DNA from 2 places in the Mangrovibacter phragmitis genome. Region 1 is predicted to be linked to the other one. Evidence: predicted binding sites of a transcription regulator. Region 1 holds the regulator's gene; the other holds the start of a gene.

Region 1 (3,835 bases):
AGGGTAACATTTGCCGCCCTTGCCACTTTTTCAGTGCACTACGGCAACCAAAACCGCCCAGCAAAAAAGCCAGTGTTTGTGGTACATAGCTCAGTCCTATTGCCTCAGGCCCGAACCCCATTTGGTGAAGAATAAAGGGGGAACCTGTGAGCCAGGCAAAAAAACTGGCTGAGCAGGCCGCATATATGATGACATTGCCGCAGTACCCTTGATGACGCAACAAAGAGGAGTAAAGGGTGGGTTGAGAATGCGCTGTACGTTGTGGGCGTTGTGCACTGGTGTAATGCCTGAGGGGTAAAATCAGCAAAAGTGTAATGAATAACAGACAGGCGAATATTGCCTGCCAGGTAAAATGGCGCAGTATCCAGCTACCGGCAAGAGGAGCCAGTGCCGGGGAAAGCGCAACCAAAGGCATAATGGTGGCAAAGACGCGATTAGCCTGTTGCCCGGAGAAACGGTCAGTAACCAGTGCCTGCCAGCTTACTGTTGCGCAACATACCCCAACGGCCTGCATAAACCGCAAAACCAGAAATGCTGTTGGTGAAGTGACGAAAAAAATCCCGGCACAACTCAGTGCAAAAATCACCAGCCCGGTCAACAAAACAGGGCGGCGACCAAAATGGTCTGAGAGTGGGCCCCAAATTAACTGGGCCAGAGCGAAACCGGCGAGAAACACACTCAAACTGGCACTGATGGCAGACGGGGGAGCCCCCAGTGAGACCTGAATGGCACTAAACGCTGGCAGGTACATATCGGTTGCCAGAAAGCCCAGCATGCTTAGCCCTGCAAGCCAGGTAATAAAGAGACGGGAGGTACTCATGGTCAATCCTGATATAACAAAATTCGTGGCGTGAGTGTAAAAAGTGCATCCATCTTTGTGAAACGCTAAAATTTGCTTATTCCTTTCAAAATTTTTGCAGGCAGGTTATGTGGTCAGAATATGCACTTGAAGTGGTGGATGCCGTCGCTCGCAATGGCAGTTTTAGCGGCGCTGCCCAGGAGTTACACCGTGTACCTTCGGCAATCAGTTATACAGTGCGACAACTGGAATCCTGGCTGTCGGTCGAACTGTTTGAACGCCGCCATAAAGATGTAGAACTGACTGCCGCTGGCCGGTGTTTTTTACAGGAAGGTCGCAGTGTTATCAAAAAAATGCATGAAACACGCCTGCAGTGCCAGCAGATAGCGAATGGCTGGCGTGGTTCACTGGCTATTGCGGTCGACACCATTGTCCGTCCGGCAAGAACCCGTCAGTTGGTGCAGGATTTTTATCATCAATTCCAGGATGTGGAGTTGCATGTACGGCCGGAAGTGTTCAATGGTGTGTGGGATGCGCTGGCAGATGGGCGGGTCGAACTGGCGATTGGCGCGACACAGGCTGTGCCTGTCGGTGGGCGGTACGGCTTTCGTGATATGGGGAGCATGGCATGGCGTTGTGTGGTCGCTGCATCGCACCCGCTTGCGCAGATGACAGGTTTTATTGGCGATGACGTACTTCGCCAGTGGCCATCTCTGGTTCTGGAAGATACCTCGCGTGAACTGCCTAAAAGGATAACCTGGCAACTCAGTAATCAGCGTCGGATAGTGGTACCCGACTGGCAGTGTGGTTTTGCCTGCCTGAGTGAGGGCATCGGTATCGGCATGGTGCCGGCGCACATGGCACAGCCATTTATTGAACGCGGTGAATGGGTGAGTCTGCGGCTTGAAAATCCTTACCCCGATTCTGCCTGTTGCCTGACATGGCGGCAAAGTGATGCCTCGCCAGCTTTACAGTGGGTGCTGGATTATCTGGGAGATAGCGGCACTCTGAACAGTGAGTGGTTGCGGGAGCCGGGTCAACTCCCGCAGGATGATTAACGGCGATAATCCATGAACGGGCCATCAGCAACAGAACGACGTTCAATAAGGCGGGGATGAACCTCAATAGTCTGGGACTCTTCGCGCTTATTGATAATTCTGTCGAGCAGCATATTAAAAGCCGTCTCGCCGAGAGAATCTTTGGGCTGGTGAACCGTGGTCAGTGCCGGGGTAAAGTAACGCGCGTTGCGCACGTTATCGTAACCAATAATCGAGATATCCTGCGGCACACGCAGCCCCATTTCATCGGCAGCACAGATAGCCCCCATCGCCATTATATCTCCGCCACAAAACACAGCTGTTGGGCGTTGCGGACAGGTAAGGATTTGCTGCATAGCGTTGTAGCCAGACTCGGGTTCGAAATCGCCGTGAACAACCCATGACTCAGGGACATTGATACCGGCTTCGCTCATTGCTTTCATGAAGCCGGAAAGCCGTCCTGAGCCGGTGTTGCGTTCCAGTTGACCTGATATCACGCCAATTTCCCGGTGTCCACGCTCAATTAAATACCGGCCAGCCATGTAACCGCCTTCGAAGGCGTTATCAATGACAGAGTCGGTAAAATCTGCCCGTGCTTCACCCCAGTCCATAACCACCATCGGAATATGGCGGTACTCTTCCAGCATAGACAGCAGTTCCTGGGGATATTCTGAACACATAACCAGCAGGCCATCAACGCGCTTTTGCGCCATCATTGACAGGTAGGCTCGCTGCTTTTCAAAATTATTGTGCGCATTGCCGAGAATCAGTGTGTAGCCTTTGGCAAAACAGCTGTTCTCAACCGCTTCAATAATTTCAGCAAAATAGGGGGCCTCACTGCTCGTGGAAAGCAGACCAATAGATTTTGTGTGGTTCACTTTCAGGCTGCGTGCTACCGCGCTGGGTGAATAGTGCAGTTCTTTAATTGCTGCCCACACCGCATTACGGGTGTCTTCCGCAACAAAACGCGTTTTGTTAATAACGTGTGATACGGTTGTAGTGGAAACGTTTGCGCGTTTCGCGACGTCTTTTATAGTTGCCATTTGATGTCACTCCAGACCATACCCTAAACTCCTGAAATATAATTGGTTAAACGTTTGCCTGGGCTTATCCCTGTAAGCAACGAATTGGGTTGCCAGCATGCCGGGATTGCGACATAAAACGAAAAGGAGGGGATAGTGGCCGGTACGTAATAAGTCAGCGTGCGATTTTGTCTTATATTGAGTAAAAGTGGAAGTGCTAAAGCACATATCAAACTAAATCTTTAAGGATTTTACGGCCAAACTGTGTAAAAATGATCTACACCCACTTTTTACAGGGAATAAGGAATTAATCATGCCAACTGAATTGAGATATTCACTGACTACGACTGTTATTACCTTAGGTCTGATTGTTGCAACGGCGCTGATTGCCATCCTGCATTAAGGCCTGTACTGTTTTTACACAGTTATCGTTGCCCAGGCGGTGGCGTTGTTAGTTTTGTGCCTTACTGACAACTAATACACTATCGCCTGGCTGTTGCGTTTTTCTCCCTTTCTGCCCCGATACTACCTGCAGCACTGATTCTTTACCGTTTAGCAAAACTCTATTATCACTATTGCCACTTTTCAAAACGAAGTGTGACTGACATCATGTTTTCATCTTTTTTGTCTGTGCCTGCGTTGCTTTGCGCTGGCTAAAAATTGAGGTAGTGATGAAAGTCAATTTTCCATTACTCGCTCTCGCAGTAGGCGCTTTTGGGATTGGTACCACTGAGTTTTCACCTATGGGGCTGTTACCTGTTATTGCCGAAGGTGTGCATGTTTCGATTCCCGCAGCCGGGATGCTGATTAGCGCCTATGCCGTTGGGGTAATGATTGGCGCCCCTTTGATGACACTGTTGTTGTCGCGTTATTCACGGCGAAATGCCCTGGTTTTTCTGATGAGTATTTTTACTTTGGGTAATGTGCTCTCTGCTGTGGCTCCGGATTATGGCATGTTGATGTTTGCCCGTGTGATA
Region 2 (3,835 bases), 2.7 Mb from region 1:
CCCTAATGCGTCCCCCTGAGGGCCATGTTCAAGCAAATAGCGGTTGATTTCCACCATTCCAGTCCAGCGATTTTCACACCACAAAGGAGCAAGCAGTGTCGGACGACGCGCGCTGGCTGAAATACGGTGATAGACCACATCCAACGGTGTGTGGCGGATCATTTCACTGGCAGTATGGGTATATTCCTCAAGAGTAATCCCCGCCAGCCTGCCGGCTTGCCAGCTTTTTGCCATGATACTGCCTTTCACAATATGCAAGGGATGTAACTTAATGCCATCCACTCCAGTGTTTACCACTCTTTCGAGAGTTTCCATACAATGCTGATGTTGTTCACCCGGCAACCCCACAATCAAGTGACAACAGACTTTCAGGCCGCGCTGGCGGGCCAGTTGAGCTGTTCGCTGGTAGCAGGCAAAGTCATGGCCACGATTAATGCGATGCAATGTTTTATCGTGTGCGGTTTGTAACCCTAACTCGAGCCAGACTTCATACCCCTGAGCCGCATAACCACTTAGTAAATCCAGCACAGCTTCCGGAACACAGTCCGGGCGTGTTCCCACACATAAACCTACAATATTTGCCTGTACAACTGCCTGTTGGTACATATTACGCAGTACTTCTACCTCTGCCCAGGTGCTGGTGTATGCCTGAAAATAAGCAAGATAGCGTTTTGCACGGTTCACAAGGTGCGCCTGATCAGCGAGTTGCTCTGCAATGGAATGATATTGTTGCGCCTCATCAGCAAAAGAGGCGACGTTGCAAAACGTGCATCCCCCACGCCCGATGGTTCCATCGCGGTTTGGGCAACTGAACCCGCCATGCAAAGTCAATTTATGTACCTTTTGCCCGTAGCGGCGAAAAAGATCACCACCAAACATATTGACTAAATTCTGTAACTGCATAATTCTGTTAGGCCGCCCTTAGTAAGGGCAACAGACTGCCACTTTTCTCAACCAACGGCGATGACCTGGATCAAGCGCCCTGGCTGCCTTTATTCAAATGAATAACAATTCACAATAAACGTTTTTTCACTCACTTCGCAGACGATTACTTTTCCTTATGTGAATTTAATTTTTCGACAAAAATTCTTCACAAGCTAAAAACAGTTTCATCAATTACAAAAACAGCATCACCAGGTAAAAAATGCTGGTAGTTTAGAAAAAACCAGTGACAAATCTCATCACCCCCACAACTACACAGTGATACAGGTCACATTCCTCATAAGGTCACCCTTAGGTAAACTGAATGTAAAAAAGTTATTTTTCCATTTAATATTATATAGTTAAGTTACTTTCCATTCTTTTTTGCATAAATAAGAATGCCATTTGACCTGAGTAGCGATTCTCGCTAACTTGGAAGTCCGCTGGAAGCTTTCTCGATGAGTTCTCTGCTCATCATATTTATGCAGTAATTGAGATTCCCTCTGAAGCAAGTCCTCAACACTTGTGCACCGATGTAAAACGTCGAGTCGATAAGAGGGCGACATGCGAGGCTCGCATACTGAGTATGCACACCCCGTCGCCTGTCCCCTGTTACGCCTTAACGCAATCGGTCTCGGGAATCCCGTAGAGCCTGGGGAGGTTCACTGATATGTTGTACGATAAATCCCTCGAACGGGATAACTGTGGTTTCGGCCTGATCGCCCACATAGAAGGCGAACCTAGCCACAAGGTAGTGCGTACCGCAATCCACGCACTGGCCCGGATGCAGCACCGTGGTGCAATTCTTGCCGATGGTAAAACCGGCGATGGCTGCGGTTTGCTACTACAAAAACCCGATCGCTTCTTCCGCATCGTTGCGGAAGAGCGCGGATGGCGTTTGGCGAAGAACTATGCTGTTGGCATGTTGTTCCTTAACCAGGACGATACGCTGGCCCAGGCAAGCCGTCAGGTAGTAGAAGAAGAATTGCAACGGGAAACACTTTCAATTGTTGGCTGGCGCGATGTGCCGACCAATGAAGGTGTACTCGGTGAAATCGCCCTCTCCTCTTTACCACGTATTGAGCAAATTTTTGTTAATGCTCCCGCAGGCTGGCGCCCGCGTGATATGGAACGCCGCCTGTTTGTTGCCCGTCGCCGTATTGAACAGCGCCTGCTCAACGATAAAGAATTCTACGTTTGCAGCCTGTCTAACCTGGTGAACATTTATAAAGGTCTGTGTATGCCGGCTGATTTGCCGCGTTTTTACCTGGACCTGGCTGATTTACGTCTGGAATCGGCTATTTGCCTGTTCCACCAACGTTTCTCAACTAACACCGTACCACGCTGGCCTCTGGCTCAGCCGTTCCGTTACCTGGCACACAATGGTGAAATCAATACCATTACAGGCAACCGTCAGTGGGCAAAAGCACGTACTTACAAATTTAAAACACCACTGATCCCTGACCTGCAGGATGCCGCTCCCTTCGTAAATGAAACAGGTTCGGACTCCAGTTCACTGGATAACATGCTGGAACTGCTGCTAAGTGGTGGGATGGACATTATTCGTGCCATGCGTTTACTGGTTCCACCTGCCTGGCAGAACAACCCGAATATGGATCCTGAACTGCGTGCGTTCTTTGACTTTAACTCCATGCATATGGAGCCCTGGGATGGCCCGGCGGGGATTGTGATGTCTGACGGGCGTTTCGCCGCCTGTAACCTTGACCGTAATGGTCTGCGCCCGGCGCGTTATGTCATCACAACCGACAAGTTAATCACCTGTGCCTCTGAAGTGGGTATTTGGGATTATCAGCCCGACGAAGTAGTTGAAAAAGGGCGTGTTGGCCCAGGTGAACTGATGGTTATCGATACGCGTATCGGCCGTATCCTGCACTCAGCAGAAACCGATGATGACCTGAAAAGCCGCCATCCGTATAAAGAGTGGATGGAGCGCAACGTGCGCCGCCTGGTACCGTTTGAAGACTTGCCTGATGACCAGGTCGGAGCTCGTGAATTAAGCGATGACTTGCTGGGTAGCTATCAGAAACAATTTAACTACAGCAGTGAAGAACTGGATCAGGTGATTCGCGTGTTGGGTGAAAATGGCCAGGAAGCGGTTGGCTCAATGGGTGATGATACGCCATTTGCCGTACTGTCCAGCAAACCCCGCATTATTTATGACTATTTCCGTCAGCAATTCGCGCAGGTGACCAACCCACCAATTGACCCGCTGCGTGAAGCCCATGTCATGTCACTGGCGACCAGTATTGGCCGCGAGATGAATGTCTTTTGCGAAGCGGAAGGCCAGGCACACCGCCTGAGCTTTAAGTCACCGATTCTGCTTTATTCTGATTTCCGGCAACTGACTTCGCTGGATGAAGAACATTACCGTGCAGATACGCTGGATATTACCTTTGATCCGGCCAAAGCCTCTCTGGAAGAAACTATCAAAGCGTTGTGCGACCAGGCAGAAAAAATGGTTCGCGAAGGAACCGTTTTGCTGGTCCTTTCAGACAGAAATATCTCTAAAGAGCGTTTGCCAGTTCCTGCACCAATGGCTGTTGGCGCTATCCAGACTCGTCTGGTAGACCAGAGCCTGCGCTGTGATGCCAACATTATTGTGGAAACAGCCAGTGCCCGGGACTCACACCACTTTGCTGTCCTGCTAGGTTTTGGCGCTACAGCTATCTACCCTTATCTGGCCTATGAATCACTGGCGAAACTGGTTGATGGTGGCGTGCTGGAGAAAGATTACCGTACAGCGATGCTTAATTATCGTAACGGGATCAACAAAGGGCTGTACAAGATAATGTCCAAAATGGGCATTTCTACTATCGCCTCTTACCGCTGTTCAAAACTGTTTGAAGCTGTTGGCCTGCATGATGATGTCGCCAGTGAGTGCTTCCAGGGGGTG

Evidence for each region. The regulator PurR, encoded in region 1, represses purine synthesis genes. The targets are predictions, from matches to a motif close to CANGCAAACGTTTGCNTG.
Region 2: a site for PurR is predicted at 1,543-1,560, ahead of gltB (glutamate synthase large subunit). Genes of this name have one in related genera too.

Annotation. Positions count from the first base shown of each region.
Region 1 covers NZ_CP134782.1:1,125,660-1,129,494, forward strand. The annotation lists gene punC (purine nucleoside transporter PunC) at 1-820, opposite strand, end outside; gene punR (DNA-binding transcriptional activator PunR) at 928-1,857, shown strand; gene purR (HTH-type transcriptional repressor PurR) at 1,854-2,879, opposite strand; gene MPHASIOC01_RS05415 (YnhF family membrane protein) at 3,172-3,261, shown strand; gene MPHASIOC01_RS05420 (MFS transporter) at 3,530-3,835, shown strand, end outside.
Region 2 covers NZ_CP134782.1:3,838,045-3,841,879, forward strand. The annotation lists gene MPHASIOC01_RS18650 (TIGR01212 family radical SAM protein) at 1-903, opposite strand, end outside; gene gltB (glutamate synthase large subunit) at 1,592-3,835, shown strand, end outside.